DNA from 3 places in the Clostridium amazonense genome. Region 1 is predicted to be linked to each of the others. Evidence: riboswitches for the same ligand, from Rfam matches in the RefSeq annotation. Region 1 holds a riboswitch; each other region holds the start of a gene.

Region 1 (5,979 bases):
AGTCATTTTTAAAAGTCATTATTTCTCCTGGACTTTTTCCCCACTGTTCTTCCATTTCTTTTTTGTATGATTGATTTTTTAATTCTTCATCATAATTATTTTTATTGTATTTTATAATTTCACTATTTTTATTATATTCTTTCCATCTTGGTGAATTAACAAATTCTTTAGTAAACCTGTTTATAAGTTCATCTGCTTCAATTTCATTTGTACTATATCCTTGTAATTTCATAAATTTTAATATGTTACTTATAGACTCACAAGTATTTAAAAGTGCTCCACCAAATATATTTCCTTCTCCAGGAGGATAATTATAACCTATTATTGCTATCTTTTTTTCATTATTGCTTTTAATTTGTAAGTTTATTAAGTTTTTAGCCATCTCTACAGCTTTTTCACATCTATCATCTATAATTGTGAGTTCATTTATAACTACCTCTAATTCATTATCTTTTGAGATTTTTTTCATTGCACCTATTGGTAATAAATCTATACACCCATCTAGTTCTGGAAGCATAACATTAATTAACAATTCCATTCCATTTAATCCTTCTACAGAATCTATCCATTCATCTACATACTTTTTATTCATAAAAAATGGATGAATTATAGGTACATTAAAATCTTTTAACAAATTGACACCTGAATCAGCATCACCACCCATAGGTCCTTGTGTAAATCTAAATGGCATAAAATTTATAAATAAATTTATTTTTAAACCTAAATTTATAAGTATATTTTTAAGTTCTTCGCCACGTTCCACTGCCGCTCCTGGAAATGCAATAGGTATTATATTTGCTATTTTTTCAAATTTAACTTTAATTTCACCTACACATTTATGTGTTTTATTAGGATAATTATGGCTATAAAAAAGTATAACTATATTAGGCTTAGATTCATCAAACTTATTTTCCTTTTTATATTCATCATAGTTTTCATAAGTTTTTTTATCCTCCGGCCTACATATAGTTGTATTTTCTATCAATTTAGGATTTTCTAGTTTAGGTAAATTCTTATGTCCACCATATTCTTTTAATATTAAATAAAATAAATTTCTTATATCTTCTTTAGTTCCACTTTTCCAATAATTTAATAGTGTTTTATAGTTTTTCATATCCTTCATATTAAAACCCTTTAAACACATACTTATCATAGCTTTCATACTCATCATTGAAGTCATCTGTTTCATTGATGTTTTTTTGCCAATCATCATAGTTTTCATATCATCCATAGACAATTTTTTATCACCCATTGCCTCTTTTAAATCCCTTATACAAAAACCACCCAGTTTAGTTAACCCCATTATTTCTCTATTTTCTCCACCTATAGATATAACATTATTTTTGTTGTTATAATTTGAGTAAAGATACTCACTAATTTCATGATTTGCACCCATAAGATCAAAAATTATAAAATCAGATTTATTCATATGCTTTACCATGTTGATAACTTTTTCATTATTTACATATCTATCAATAGAAAAAAGTTTAATTTCTAATATGTTGTTAAATTCATCATTTATTTCTCTATTTAAATCTACTATTTCTTTTATTATAGAATTAGATACAGTTGCAATAAAAATCTTCATAACTTAATCTCCTATAAATTATTAATAATTACCTTATAGTTTTTAATGGATAATATATCTCTTTTTTTATGTCTTCATGTCTGATTCTTTCTGCACTTATATTAAAAACCTCATTTAACGCATAATCATCCATTATTTCCGTGAATTTACCCTGTTTATAAACTTCACCATTTTTCATTAATATTGCATTATCACAGTATCTTGCAGCTTCATTTATATCATGTAATACCATAATCACAGTGAGATTTTCCTTTAAGTTTAATTCATTAACTAATTGCAAAATCTCTAATTGATGAGAAACATCAAGAAATGTAGTTGGCTCATCTAATATCAATATTTCAGTTTTTTGTGCTAGTGCCATAGCTATCCATACCCTTTGACACTCACCACCTGATAAATTATTTAAATACCTATGCCTCAAATGATTTACTTTTGCTTTTTCCATTGCCCAATTTACAAATTTTTCGTCTTCATTATTTTTTTTATAAAATATTTTTCTATGAGTATATCTTCCATATCTCACTAAATCTTCAACTTTTAAGTCGCTTATTAAATTTCTTTGTTGAGTTAAAAAAGATAGTGTCTTTGATAACTCTCTAGGCTTAATATTTTTTATGTCTTTCCCATATAAGGTTACTTGTCCACTTTTAGGCTTTAAACTTCCACATATAGTTCTTAAAAGAGTTGTTTTTCCACAACCATTTTGACCTAATATACAAGTTATTTTTCCTTTTTCTATAGATACATTTATATTCTTGAGAATATGTTTGTCATTGAATTCTACATATAAATTTTCACAAACTAAACAATTCATAAGTTATATCTCCTTTCTTAATAAATAAAGAAAGAATGGAGCTCCTAAAAGTGCCATAATTACACCTACGGGTATTTCCTTTGGACTAAATGCAACTCTTGCAACTGTATCACTTAAAGACAATATTATAGCTCCTAAAAATGCTGTTGATGGAAATAAGTACTTATGATTTGATCCTAAAATCATTCTACATATATGAGGAACAATTAGACCCACAAAACCTAATAACCCAGCAACAGAAACAGCACTAGCTGCTAGTATTGCTGCTAATGCTGTAAATCCAATTCTTGAAAGTTCAACATTTAAGCCAAGAGATCTAGCAACATCATCTCCAAGAGTTAATATATTTAGCTTTTCTGAAAATAACATACAACATATTAATCCAAATATAGTATATGGTAATATTATTTTTACATAAGGCCAACTTCTCCCTGAAAGTCCCCCATTCATAAACATTAATGCACCATGTACTTTGTCGCTATAAAATACCATAATAGCAGATATTCCAGCACCTAATAAAGTTGATACTGCAACTCCTGCAAGTATTATTCTTACTGTATTTATTCCTCTTTTCCATGCTAATGCATATATAAGCATAGCTGCACCCATTGCTCCTATAAAAGCTACTATAGGCAATAAATCTATTTTTTCCGGAAATATTATCAAAATAATTATTCCTAAAAGACCAGCACCAGATGAAACCCCTATTATATGTGGATCTGCAAGGGGATTATGCATAATCCCCTGCAGTATACATCCTGAAAGTGCTAAGTTTGTTCCTACTAATACTGACAATATAGCTCTTGGCAATCTAATATTTTTTATTATTTGTTCATTTGCTGAAGTGCTTTTTCCCAAAATAGAAAAAACTATATCCTTAACTGAAATATTCACAGAACCTATACAATTACTAATTAAAAAACTTGCAATTGATAAGATTAATAATGTAAATATTATTAATCTCTTATTTTTATTCTCTCTCAATAATATTTTTTCACTTTCATTATTTTTTAACATTACCATATACCTCTGGATAAACGGCCTTTGCCATATATTCTATAGACTCATAAAATTTTTCTCCTGGATTATATAAAAAGTATTTTTGAGGTAAATACTCTATTTTCCCTTCTTTTACAGCTTTCAATCCACTCCATGCTGGATTTCCTTCTAATTCTCTTTTAATAGTTTCTTTTGCCTGTTCATCTGAAGATACCATTGTTGTTACTAAAATCATATCTGGATCTTGTTCTACTATTTTCTCCATACTAAATGGGGTACTATCTGAACCCATTTTAGTTGGTTTTTCACCTTCTGCTATATTTTTTATATTAAGTATTTCACACGAATTTCCTACAATGCTACTATTTAATTTTAATGATACATCTTTGCTTGTTACATATAAAATTGCAACTTTCTTTTGTTCTTTAGGAAGTTTTTGAGTAATATCTTCCACTTTTGTTTTTAATGTTTTTATAAGTTCTTCAGACTTATCTTGATTTTGAACAATATTCCCTAATACTTGAAGTTTGTCCACAACATCATCATAACTTTTCATTTCTAACATTATGTATGGAATATTATTTTGTTCAAATATCTCTTTGTATCTATCATGTATTCCACATTGTGCTAATACTAAGTCTGGTTGTAATTGTATAAGTTTTTCTACATCTATATTTGCAACATGTCCAATGGTTGGTAAATCTTTTGAACCTTCTGGTGTTGGCGCACCACCTTTAGTGTCAGCCTTAGCTATTGATTCCCCACCAACAGCATATAATGGTCCTAAAATTGTTCCTGATATTGCAGCTATTTTTTCTGGTTTTTTTTCTAATGTAACAGTTCGTCCTGAGTCATCTTTTATAGTTAATGGATATTGCTTTTTTTCAACTTTCTCATCTTTTACTTCCTTACTTTCATTATTTTTATTTTCTGCTGATGCTACACTTTTATTTACATTTGAATCAGTTTTTTTACTGTTATTACTACATCCAACAAAACTTATTGTTGATGCTCCTATTAATGTAATTGCTATTAAGTTTACTAGTTTCTTATTCATATTTTTTTCATACCCCTTCATTTTTTAAATTAACGCAAAAAAAATTTCCTAGACAACAAAGTTGCACTAAGAAATTCAATAAAATATAATTATTTCTTTTATCATCTGCACCCCCTATAGTCCGTAGAGTTAAAGTGTTTTTAAATAGGCAGGTATTCTGACTTAAGTATCAACATTTTTCTACTCCTTCCCAGAAATTATTCCAGTGGATATTTTTATAGAAAAACTCCTCTTTTACAGCGGCGGCACCGTGTAGGACTTTCACCTAACTTCCCTTTTAGTATTGTATATATTTACATATATTTTACCTATTTACATATTTACTTTTCATTTACAATTCTATAGGTAATTTTTTGAAAAGTCAAATTTAAAGATATATTTTTTATTTTCTAATATAATCTCTATAATCTCCCATAATTGCTCTAGGCACTGGCAAATCTATCATTGTTTTCAATCCTGGATGTGCATTTATAACATGTGGAATCATATTGACACACATTGCTATTGTGCCTAATCCACCATCAACTTCTGGCTTTATAGACATATTAACTTTTGGAGTTCCTTTTATTGTAATATAATCTCCAGTATATGTTCCTTCTAGTTCTGGTTCTATTTGTTGAGGATGTATCATATCTATTTTAACTTCACCATTAACATATCCTTGACCTGTCATATTAACACCTGCTACATCTCCAGTTGCAGCAAATCCATATGGTGCCTTTCTATCTACCTTTGTAACTATAGGCTCCATTTGTTGTTCAAATTTATCAATTTTAAATCCTATAGCATCTCCTATCATTTTAATTGATTCTGCAAAACCTACATGACCTGCTAAACTACCATTTTCAACGCCCTCTTTAAAAGCATCTACACTAATTCCCACACCTTGCTCTTCCATTACTGCTGGTCCAAATGGTGACAAACTATTAACTCTCTTTGCTTCTATATGCTCTACATCAGTCATACAACCAGTTAAACATACTACTAATAAATCCATTATTAAGCCTGGATTTATACCTGTTCCTAAAATAGACACTCCATTTTCTTTAGCTATTCTATCTAATTCTTCTGCAATCTCTGGATTCTGTGCCTTAGGATAAGACATTTCTTCTGCTGTAGAAATTACATTAACCTTCTTTTCTAAAACAAATTTTAATTTTGGAAATGCTTTTTTAGTGAATGAATCCGTTGCACACAAACAAATATCACAACACTTTTCTGTTAAAACTTCTTCTATATTTCCATTAACAACAATATCTTTTCTATCTCCTCTTTCCACGCCTAATATATCAAATATACTTTTTCCTGCTCTCTCTGGATGCATATCACATACACCAACTATCTCTATACCTTTTCTTCTCAATAAAACCCTTGCCATTCCACTTCCCATGGCACCAAATCCCCAAAGTACAACTTTTACATTTTCCATAATACATCCCCCATTCTTCTTAATTAATATTACTGAAAGTTATTTTTTAACTTCTCTTACTAACCATATACAACTTAAAACTTATGTTTTCT
Region 2 (5,979 bases), on a different contig from region 1:
CATACAATCTGTAGGTGTTATGGGAGATGAAAGAACATACTGTCATACAATTGCTTTAAGAGCAGTAACATCATCAGATGGAATGACATCAGATTGGGCTAGAGTACCATATGATGTATTAGATAAGGTTTCAAGAAGAATTGTTAATGAAGTTAAAGGAGTAAACAGAATTGTTTATGATATAACTTCTAAACCACCATCAACTATAGAGTGGGAATAAAATAGTCATATCAAATTAGTGTATTAACTATTTTATGATATAAGAGAATAATTTAAAAATTAAATGGATAGTAATATTTGAAAGAGTCCTTATGATATGTTTAAATGATTAAATGTATTATAAGGGCTTTTATTTAGTTGAAATGTAGTTAAAAAAATATTCATATTACTTAATTATATTAAAAGAGATTATGTTTATAAGATTACTAATCAAATTTATGAATATTTTCAAGCAAACATGTAAATAATATAAAAGAAATAAGTTGAAAAATAAAAGAACTAACTCCTATTATTAAATATTTATAAAACTAATCCCTTAAGAAGCCTCGTGTATAAATACACGAGGTTTTTTAAAGTTAAAATATAAATTTTAACAATATTAAAAAAATACTAATAAAACTGGAATAATATTAATATTTTTAAAATACAGGTAAAAAATATTAAATAATTTGTAAAAAAATCGATAATTAAATTAATAAATAATAAGAAGTGAGGACGCTTATGGAAAAGATAAAGGTGAAATTAAAAAAGTGTAAATTATCTAGTGATGGGAAAGCAATAACTAAACAATCAATATCTAAAAAATTAGTAACTATATTTACATCAATAATAATGGTTATAAGTATAAGTATGGCATGGATTGCTATATCAATCTCTGATAAGTCACATATAAATATGGCTAATCAAGATTATGAAAAATTATTAGTTGGTGCTAGTAGTGTTGTTAGAGAAAAAATAAATAATAAACTTAATGTTTTACAAAATTTATCACTTGATGATGATTTAAAGGACAAAAATACAAGTAAACAACATAAAGTTGAGATATTAGAAAAGTATGCTGAAAAAAATAATTTCATAAGATTGGGAATTACAGATACTAATGGAGATTTGTTATTTTTAGACAGTAAGGTTGATATATCAAAAAGAGAATATTTTAAAGATGTATTAAACGGGGAAGCAAGTGCTAGTGATCCAATGAAAAGTGTGAATAAATCAGATAATGGAGCAATGGTAATAGTATATGCTAGTCCAATAATGGAAGGTAATCAAGTTGTTGGAGCAATTGTTGGAGTTGCAGCTGCAAATGAGTATAGTGACATTGTAACACAAACTAATGTTGGAAAATCAGGAAGTATAACTATTTTTGATAAAAATGGAATTATTGTAGCTAATAAAGATGGTGAAGGTGTAGGAGAACCTGGAATTGTTAAAGGTTCAGCAGAAGAAGGTATGAAACTTGATGTAGAGATAGGTGAGAAAATCCTTGCTGGTGAACATGGATATGGAACATATAAAAATAGTAATAATAAGCAAATGTTTACTGTGTATGGTCCTATGGAAGGAACAACTTGGTATGTATCGTTGCAAATAGAAAAAGATGAAATTTTACATGGAATAAAGGTTATGAGAAATGCTATGGGAATAATAGCTATAATTTTCTTAATAACAGGAGTACTAATTGTATATAATCAAACAAAAAAAATGAGTGCTGTACTAAATAAAACAGTTTTACATTTAGATAATATAGCTGATGGAGATATGACTTTAAATTTTGATGAAAAAATATTAAAAAGACAAGATGAATTTGGCGATATGACAAGAGCTATGGAAAAAATGCAGAAGTCTATTAGTGGAATGATAGAAAATATAAATGGAAATACACTTAAAATAGAGAATCATGCATCAAATTTAGCACAGTTATCTAATGAGATGACAACATCATCTAATACTGTTGCAAATGCAATTCAAGATGTAGCTAAGGGAACAGATAATCAGTCAAATGATATAAATAACATAGTAGATGTACTTACTGAGTTCAATGAAAAAATAGAAGAAGTTATGACATCAACTAATGAAATTGGCGATGAAAGTAGAAAAATACATACTTTATCTAATGAAAGTAATGAAGAGATGGAAAGTGTATCAATTTCAGTTAAGAATGTAACTGTATCCTTTGAAGAATTAGTTGAAAAAGTGAACAATGTAGAAGGCAATGTTAATAAAATAAATGAAATTACAGTAATTATAAATGGAATAGCAGAGCAGACCAATTTATTAGCATTAAATGCAGCAATAGAAGCAGCAAGAGTTGGTGAAGCTGGAAAAGGATTTGCTGTAGTTGCTGATGAAATAAGAAAACTAGCAGAACAAAGTAAAATTTCAGCAGCAGATATAAATACATTACTTACTACGGTATTCAATGAAACAACTGCTATGGTTGGAATGACAGAAGTGGTTCAAGATGAAATAAAATCACAAGAAGAAATAATAAATAAAGCAATAGTATCTTTTGATAAAATAAATAATGCTGTAGAAGAAATGAAGCCTAAAATAGAAAAGAATATGGAAATAGGACAAGCAATCTTAGAAGATAAAGATGATATTATGGTTAAAATTCAAAATGCATCAGCTGTTTCAGAAGAAGTTTCAGCATCAGCTGAAGAAATTTCAGCTATAAGTGAAGAAATGGATGCATCTACTTCGGAAGTAGCTGAACATTCAAAAGTATTAGCAGAAATGACAAAAGAAATGAAAGCAGAAGTAGAAAGATTTAAGATTTAAACATTATATTTTGATTAACATTTCAGTTAGCAAAAGAGTGATTCCGAATTGGAATCACTCTTTTATATTATTTAAAATATAATATAAGTTATGGACAAGGATATAAGTTAAATTAAAAAAATTATGAGAATTCATTTATTAAATTATAGTTTACTTAATTTGGAAAATGCAAAATTAGAAAGCTAAACTGATTGAAGGATTTAAATATAGAATATTATGTAGAAATATGAAGTAATATATTATATAATTAACGATGAATGAAAAATAATTGAATATGGATAGACTTGGTTTTGAAAAATTAAAAAGGAAGTTGAATGAGATTTTCACACAGGACCGCTACTGTAATTAGGGAATACTAATTTAATTAATCCACTGAAGTGAATTTGGGAAGGAAAATTAGTATAATGATCTATAAGTCAGGAGACTTGCCAAGATTCTATAATGATACTCTTCGGTACAGAGAGATATATCATTCCTTAGAGTGTCCTTATATCCGTTAAAATTATAGTATTTTTTTATATAACGGGAGGATAAAATGAATAGATTTAATCAAAAAAAATTAACAAAACTTATGGCATTAGTATTAAGTGCTACTATCACTTTAGGATTAGTAGGATGTGGTACTAACAATTCTAAAGACACATCAAATGCATCAAATACAAAAGTATCAGCTGAAAAAGAAGCTGATAAAAAATCAAATTATCCAGTAACTATTAAAAATTATAAATATAGCAAAGAGCCAGTAGAAATGACTTTTGAAAAAGCACCAGAAAAAGTTGTTGCAGTATATCAAAATTCTATTGAAACTTTATTAGCATTAGGCTTAGAAGATAAAATAGTAGCAGCAGCAGGACTTGATCATCCTGTAAAACCAGAATATGAAGAGGCTTTCAAAAAAATTAATTATTTAGAAGAATTTACTCCATCAAAAGAAAATATTGTTATGCAAAAACCTGATTTTATATTAGGATGGTATTCATTATTTGATGAAAAGAGATTAGGAGAAGTAGATTACTGGCAACAGAATGGAACGAATACATATATGTCCTTAAATAGTGGAGTTTTAGAAAAAAGCACTATGCAAAATGAAATTGATGATATATTAAATATTGGAAAAATATTTAATGTAGAAGACAGAGCTCAAAAATTAGTTGATGAAATAACTAATAAGGTAGAAGAAGTATCAAAATCAGTTAAAGATAAAGAAAAAGTTAAAACAATGGTAATTGAATTTGGAAAAGATAATATACGTGTTTATGGGGAAAATACGTTAGCTGGAGATATGATTAATAAATTAGGTGCAGAACTTGTAAAAACAGAAGGTAAATCTATTGGAGCTGAAGACTTAATTTCTGCAAATCCAGATTGTATATTTGTAAGCTACATGGATAGAGGAGATGAAAATGTTCCAAAAGAAGCAGTAAATAAAATATTAGAAAATCCTGCATATGCAAGTTTAAGTGCAGTTAAAAATAAGAGAATTTATGCAATACCATTAGGTGATATGTATTCTAGTGGAATTAGAACTATAGATGGAATAAATGCTTTTGCTAAAGGATTATATCCTGACTTAGCAAAATAGGAGAAGTAAATGAGCAGAAAAACTTATGTAAGAGATAAGAAAAATGGCTTATTAAAAGGAACACCTATATATATAGGTGTTTCTATTATACTGTTAGTCATATTAATATTTTCAATTGGTTATGCAGTAACTTTAGGTTCTGCAAATATAAGTATAAAAGAAGTTTATAAGATAATATTTTATGAATTATTTCATATAGGAGATGGAAGTGTATTAGGTAGTGGACCTATACATGATGTTGTTTGGCTTATAAGACTTCCAAGAATAATTTTAGCAGTTGCAGTTGGAATGGGACTTGCTGTAGTTGGTATAGTAATGCAAGCAGTTGTAAAAAATCCATTAGCAGATCCATATATACTTGGAATATCATCAGGAGCATCTCTTGGAGCAACTATGGCAGTGCTTTTAGGTGTAGGAACTGCATTTGGTAGTAATGCTATAGGGATTTGTGGATTTATAGGAGCATTTTTGATATCAATATTAGTATTATTGTTATCTAACATTGGAGGCCCAACTAATTCTACAAAATTATTGTTAGGAGGGATGGCACTAAGTGCTGTTTGTAGTGCATTTTCTAATTTAATAGTATATATATCTAATAATGCAGAGGGTATGAAAACTATAACGTTTTGGCTTATGGGAAGTTTAGCAGGGGCAAAATGGAGTGACATAATATTTATTATACCTATAATATTAATAGGAACTATATTTTTTATAACACAAAGTAGAACTTTAAATTTAATGTTATTAGGTGATGAAGTATCTATAACGCTTGGAACAAATTTACATATATATAGACATGTTTATTTAATTATAACATCATTAATGATTGGAGTATTAGTTTATTCATCAGGAATGATAGGATTTGTAGGTTTAATTATTCCACACCTTGTTAGAATGATATTTGGAACTGATCATAAAAAAATAATTCCAATAGCAGCTATAGTAGGTGCAATATTTTTAACATGGGCAGATGTTTTATCAAGAATAATAGTTAAAGGAGCTGAAATACCAATAGGTATATTAATATCAGCCATAGGTGCTCCATGTTTTATTTGGTTAATGATAAAAAGAACTTATGGATTTGGAGGCAATAACCAATGAATATAAGAACAGAAGATATTAAAGTAAACATAGGAAGTTTAGATATTCTAAAAGGAATAGATATAAATGTTGATAACAAAGAGTTTGTTGGAATTATAGGGCCAAATGGAAGTGGTAAGTCAACATTTTTAAAATGTATATATAGAATATTAAAGCCAAGTAGCGGAATTGTGAAGTTAGATGATAAAAGCATAAAGGACTTAACAATAAAAGAAACTGCTAGAAAAATGGCTGTAGTTGCACAACATAATCACTATAATTTTGATTTTTCGGTAAAGGAAATCGTTCTTATGGGAAGATCACCACATAAAAAAGCTATGGAAAGAGATAATGAAGAAGATTATAAGATTATGGAAGACTCATTAAAAAGAGTAGATATGCTATCTTTTAAAGATAGGAGTTTTTCAACATTATCTGGTGGAGAACAACAAAGAATAATTCTTGCAAGAGCATTAGCACAAAAAACAGATTGTTTAATATTAGATGAACCAACAAATCATTTAGATATAAAA
Region 3 (5,979 bases), on a different contig from region 1:
ATGTACAACATCACCATCTTCTACTTTCTTATATGGCTTTAAACTGTATATTTTTATTCCCATAGTTCTTGCAATTTCATAATCTATATCATTCTCATAAATTATACCAGTTGAAATTCCTATATCTGATTTTGTAAATATTCTATATATTGGTGTTCCTTTTCCACATCCACCTAAAACAAAAACTTCTGGTTTTAATGTGTTTTCTATTTCAACAGAACCTAATAAATTATTATAATTAGACTCCATTCCATATAAGTTATTTATTATCTTTTCATCTACAACATCTTCTGGTGCTCCATAAGCAAATATTTTATTATCCTTTACAAGAACTACTTTATCAGCACTTTTAAGAGCAATATCAATTTCATGTAAACACACAATAACTGCTATATTTTTATCTTTGCTAAGTTTTTTTAATATATCCATAAGTTCTAATCTATGCTTTATATCAAGATGAGTAGTTGGCTCATCTAATATAATAATTTCTGGTTCTCCAGCTAATGCTCTTGCAACTAAGACTTTTTGTTTTTCACCATCACTTAATTCGTCAAAATAACGCTCTTTTAACTTATCCGCATTTACAGTTTTTAATGCATCAAATACAATTTCATTATCTTTTTCACTAAGCTTTCCAAAAAATCCTGTGTGAGGATACCTTCCCATAGCTACAACTTCATATACAGTTGTAAGAGAGCCTTCAAATTTATTAGTTAAAACTAATGCTAATTTTTTAGCTAATTCTTTTTTATCAATTTGAAGCAAATTTTTTTCTTTTATATAAACTTCTCCACTTATAGAAGTTAAAAGACCTGATAAAGTTCTAAGTATTGTTGTTTTACCAGCTCCATTAGCACCTAAAAAACATAATATCTCCCCACTATTCACTTCAATTTCAACATTGTCTACTACTATTTTCTTCTCATATCCAACAGTTAATTTATTTGTATTTAACATAATCATAATGAAGCCCTCCTTTTTAACACAAGGAATATTACAATTGGTGCTCCAACAAAAGAAGTTACTGCACTTATTGGAAGTTCCACTGGTGACACTATTGTTCTTGCAATTAAATCACAAATAGAAGTAACTATTCCCCCAAGCATTATAGTTCCTGGCAAAAGTACTTTATTATCTGTAGTCTTAAATAGCAATCTTGAAATTTGAGGAACAGCTAGTCCAATAAATGCAACTGGACCTGCAAAAGCCGTAACAACTGCTGCTAAAATACTTGAAATGGCTACAATAGCTATTCTAAATCCTTTTATATTAACCCCCATACTTTTTGCATACTCTTCACCTAACAAAAATGCATTCAATGGTTTTACTATACACATACTTAATAAAATTACTGGAATACCTATTATAATAAGCACTTTAACTTGATTCCATGTAAATGCAGAAAAAGTACCCATTCTCCACATTGTAAAACCTTGAAGCTTTTCTTTATCTGCAAAAGCTGTTAATACACTTGTAACTCCACTACATAAATATCCAACCATCATACCTATTACAAGTAATGTAACTACATTTTTAACCTTTCCTGCAAATAAAATTACTATAGCCATAACTATAAGTGAACCTAAAAAAGCACCTAACACTAACATAAATGGTGATACTGTCTCAAATCCAAGAGTTACACCACCAAGCATTATAACTCCAACAAATAATGATGCTCCAGATGAAACACCTAAAACATAAGGCTCTACTATTGGGTTTTTAAAAAATATTTGTAATAAAAGTCCTGATGCTGCAAGAGAACATCCTCCTATAATCGTCGCTACAGCTCTTGGGAATCTAATATTCCAAACTATATCGTAAAAAGGATTCACTGTAGCTTCTTTATTAAATAAAATATCTAAAATTTCCCTAAGCCCAATCTTAACCGAACCAAATCCAACACATAACGCTAAAGTTAAAAACAGCAAACACGCTAATATAACAAAAACTATTGCATACCTAACCTTAGACTTTCTTAAAAAATCCATATTTTATCCTCTCCAAATTCAAATTTAAAGTAATGTCTTTCTCAAATTCTTGGAATACTACCATTCTCATTTAATATTTGAATAATTTCATTTTACATTTAGATTTATATATTTTGATTTAAAATATATAAGATGTACCAATTCAAAATAGTACATCTCTATATTTAATATCTATTTATATGTCAGCTCTATTTTTAGAGCTTCTGTAGGATTTTTGTTTTTATTCTTTATAATTTATATAGTGTTTAATTTCATTTCCAGTTGAACCTGGGTGGAACATTTCCATTAAATCTATAATAAGTTCATCACTTTTATCTATTGATTGGAAATAATCCGGTGCAAAACACCATACTTTTTTATCTTTTACAAGTTGGAGTTTTTCAAGTATAGGAGCTTTTTCTACTACACTTTTTAATGTTGGACTATAATTTGTTGAAGATGAATAAACAAAAATATCTGCTTCATTAGCTTTTGCATATAATTCTTCTATACTTATAGTTCCACTTCCTACACCATCATCTTTTAAAATATATTCTCCTCCAGCCATTTCAATCATTTTTGCAACATATGAATCACTTTTAGGAACATATACTTTACCTTTACTTATAGTTGCCCATACTACTTTTGGTTTTTCTTTGCCTTCTATCTTTTTACTTACAGCTTCTACATTTTTTATTGCCTTATCAAATTGCTTTTCAGCCTCTTCTTCTTTATCATAAAATGCTGACATTAACTTAGACCATTCCATTCTTCCATATGGATTTTCCTCTAAATATTCATTATCAACTACATAATTTATTTTTAACTCATCTAATTTTTCCATAAGTTTTTGTTGACCAGCTGGACCACTATAAACTACTGCTAAATCCGGCTTTAAAACTGATATCTTTTCAAAATCTGGAGAATCACCTTTTCCAACAAATTCTATATTTCCATTTTCAAGTCCTGTTTTAATTTCATCTATACTCCAATTTTTAGCTTCAGTTGTCACAGCTTTAACACTATCAAGTTCACCTATTGCTCTTAAAAGACATGCCTGAGTAGTTGAACCTAACAACACATTTTTAGCTGGTGTTTTTATAACTATTTCATTTTTAAATTCTTCAGGTACTTCTTTTCCTTCTGGCACTATTATTAAAGTTCTTTTATCACCATCAACAACTTTTTTAATTCCACCCTTAAGATATTTCACACTAAATGCTTTTGTACACTTAAGTGGCATTTCTGTTCTTATATTTAAAACCTTTTCTTCCTTATCATAATTAAATCTTGCATCTATAGCATCACTTAAAAATTCTATTGGAACATATATATCTTCCTTGTCAGCTTTAGTTTTTTGTTCTAATTTTATTTCTTTTGAATTTACCTTTGCAGTTTCACTATCCTTATTTACTACAATTTCATCATTATTTATTTTTACTACTGCGTCTTTATCATTTAATTTAAATTCACACTTAAAATAATTACATGTATCTTTTAATGAAACAAAAACTTTCTCTTCATCAATTTTAGTTTTAACCACATTTTCTGTTTTTTCATTATCTACAACTACACTTGACTCTGTACTTTTCCCTTCTCCTATTGAGCACCCAATGAGACTCATAGATATAGCTGTACATAATGCAGCACTTATAACTAATTTGCTTATTCTTTTATTATTTCTCAACATTCCCTTATCCTCCAAAAATATGTACTTATTAAGATTTAAACTATCTTTAATCTTATTTTTTATATAAATTATTAATTTTATATTTTAGCTTTAAAATATATATTGATTTTTGCAATAAAAAAACCTCTTTAAATAGAGGTTTTTTTAATATATCACTAATTTTAAAAACATTAAAAATATTTTAAAATTAAAAAATAAATTTTGATATACTTTGATTTCCCTCCGAAACCTCTGATCTAAACATCTATTTAGGCAGGTCTCCTGACTAACGACTTAACCTTAGTCATCCTTCCCAGTTAAAAACCAGTGGATTTGACTTCGTATCCGTTACAGTAGCGGGGGCTGTAGTGGATTTTCACCACTTTCCCTATTAAACTCTTTTATAAAATGCAAACTTTTTAAACTTAAAAACTTGTACAACTTATATCATGAAATTAATTTCACAGTGAGTACCTAAATATAACTATTAAATTTTCAAACAACCACATTATATTGCTAAATTTTACATAATTCAATACCATTTTTTGTATTGTTTTGATGATTATTTTATATTTTTTAATTTTTTATAATATTTTTCTAAAAATCAAACTAGTTTCAATGCCCTATTTATCTCATTTCACGTTATATTTATTTAAGTTTTAATATACTAAAATTTAAACACATTCCATTTTGGAATATATGGTTATTTTTGAAATTTTTATAATCTACAGCTGATAATTTTAACTTTTTTTTACATAATTGTATTAATACATAGTATAATTTTTATTATTAATTAAAATACAAATTTGTATAAGTGAGGTACTGATTCATGAATAATAAAATAACTCCTGAAAACATCAACTTAATTTTATCTAATATCTCATTACCAGATGGCTTTTACATTAGAGAATTTGAGGAAAATGACTTTTCATATATTCAAAAAATATATGAAACTGAAGGTTGGTTAACCATTATAAAAAGACCTAATGATGCTATAAAAGCCTTTAAAAACTCTGATATAGTTCTTGTTATACTTTATGAAGGTAGCATTGCTGGTGTTCTACGTGGATTAACTGATACAGAAATAACTACTTATATTATAGAATTAATAATTAATAAAGATTTTAGAGGAAAAAGCCTTGGAAAAGCTCTTATCAATGCTTGCCATTTATTATATCCTAAAACAAGAATTGAACTTCTAGGCAGTAATAGTTCTAAAGATTTTTATAAAGCTAATGAATTTAGAGATTTCTTTGGTTTTAGAAAAAGCTTCAAAAATGACTAAAATCTACACTCTAAACTGAAACATGAATAACTTAAAGTTAAAAACTAAGTTATTCATGTTTCAATTCAAAGTTTTAATCTAATTTTTTTACATTCATTTTTCACTTAAGGTACTTTGCTTTAAACTTGATAATTATTATTTATTTTACTACCTTTACTTTATCTTCTTTGTCATAAAATGCACCCATTAGTTTGCCCCATTCATTCTTTGCATTTTGATTATTTTCTAAATTTGAATTTTCAACTACATAATTTATATTTAACTCTTCTAATTTCTTTACTATATCTTCATAATCCTTTAATCCTCTATCAACTATAACAAGCTTGGGACTAAAAAATGATATCTTATCAAAATCAAATTCATCATCTTTACTTACATATTGTATAATTCCATCTTGAAGCCCCATTTTTAATTCTATTTCATTTGAAGTTGCTGCTTCCTTTGTAACTTCTTTTATACTTTTTATTTCGTCTATATTTTTTAAGATTCCTCCTTGGTGCTCTGATGTTATTAAAACATTTTTTACTGGTGTTCTTACAATATTTTCACCTTTAAACTCTTTAGGTATATCCTTATCTTCTGGAACAAGAATTAAAGTATGATTTTCTCCATCTATAACCTTTTTTACTCCACCTTTAAAATATTCAACACTAAAACCACTAGTATATTGAAGGTGCATACATTTTTCTATAATCAAATCATTTTCTTCCCTATTGTAATTAAAATTTGCATCTACATTATCTTTTAAAAAATCTAACGGTACGTATATATCATCTTTATCCCTTTCTATATTAGCCATAAGATTAACATCTTTTTTATTAACTTTTATAATGTAACTATTGTCACTTACAACTATTTCATTATTATTTATATTTGATATTGCTTTATCATCTTCCATTTTAAAATTCCCATCAAAATAATTTGTAGTGCTTTTTAAAGATGCAAATACAATATTATTTTTTACTTTAGTTTTAACATCATCAGTATTTTCATAGTTCTCAACTTCACTTGAACTTGTACTTATATCTTCATTATTAGAACACCCTATTAAAGATGTA

The links. Region 1 has a riboswitch for cobalamin ahead of AC07E4_RS06125 (ABC transporter substrate-binding protein). Riboswitches for the same ligand answer to the same signal wherever they lie in the genome.
Region 2: linked by a shared signal. The riboswitch ahead of AC07E4_RS13595 (ABC transporter substrate-binding protein) and the one ahead of AC07E4_RS06125 (ABC transporter substrate-binding protein) in region 1 are both predicted to bind cobalamin.
Region 3: linked by a shared signal. The riboswitch ahead of AC07E4_RS08895 (ABC transporter substrate-binding protein) and the one ahead of AC07E4_RS06125 (ABC transporter substrate-binding protein) in region 1 are both predicted to bind cobalamin.

What each region holds. Positions count from the first base shown of each region.
Region 1 covers NZ_JBWKMH010000010.1:377,163-383,141, reverse strand. The annotation lists gene bchH (magnesium chelatase subunit H) at 1-1,588, opposite strand, end outside; gene AC07E4_RS06135 (ABC transporter ATP-binding protein) at 1,617-2,402, opposite strand; gene AC07E4_RS06130 (FecCD family ABC transporter permease) at 2,406-3,419, opposite strand; gene AC07E4_RS06125 (ABC transporter substrate-binding protein) at 3,406-4,458, opposite strand; cobalamin riboswitch at 4,589-4,785, opposite strand; gene ord (2,4-diaminopentanoate dehydrogenase) at 4,841-5,887, opposite strand.
Region 2 covers NZ_JBWKMH010000031.1:287,314-293,292, forward strand. The annotation lists gene guaA (glutamine-hydrolyzing GMP synthase) at 1-220, shown strand, start outside; gene AC07E4_RS13590 (methyl-accepting chemotaxis protein) at 721-2,781, shown strand; cobalamin riboswitch at 3,052-3,228, shown strand; gene AC07E4_RS13595 (ABC transporter substrate-binding protein) at 3,317-4,363, shown strand; gene AC07E4_RS13600 (FecCD family ABC transporter permease) at 4,373-5,467, shown strand; gene AC07E4_RS13605 (ABC transporter ATP-binding protein) at 5,464-5,979, shown strand, end outside.
Region 3 covers NZ_JBWKMH010000023.1:147,606-153,584, reverse strand. The annotation lists gene AC07E4_RS08905 (ABC transporter ATP-binding protein) at 1-963, opposite strand, end outside; gene AC07E4_RS08900 (FecCD family ABC transporter permease) at 960-1,988, opposite strand; gene AC07E4_RS08895 (ABC transporter substrate-binding protein) at 2,209-3,657, opposite strand; cobalamin riboswitch at 3,892-4,080, opposite strand; gene AC07E4_RS08890 (GNAT family N-acetyltransferase) at 4,466-4,921, shown strand; gene AC07E4_RS08885 (stalk domain-containing protein) at 5,061-5,979, opposite strand, start outside.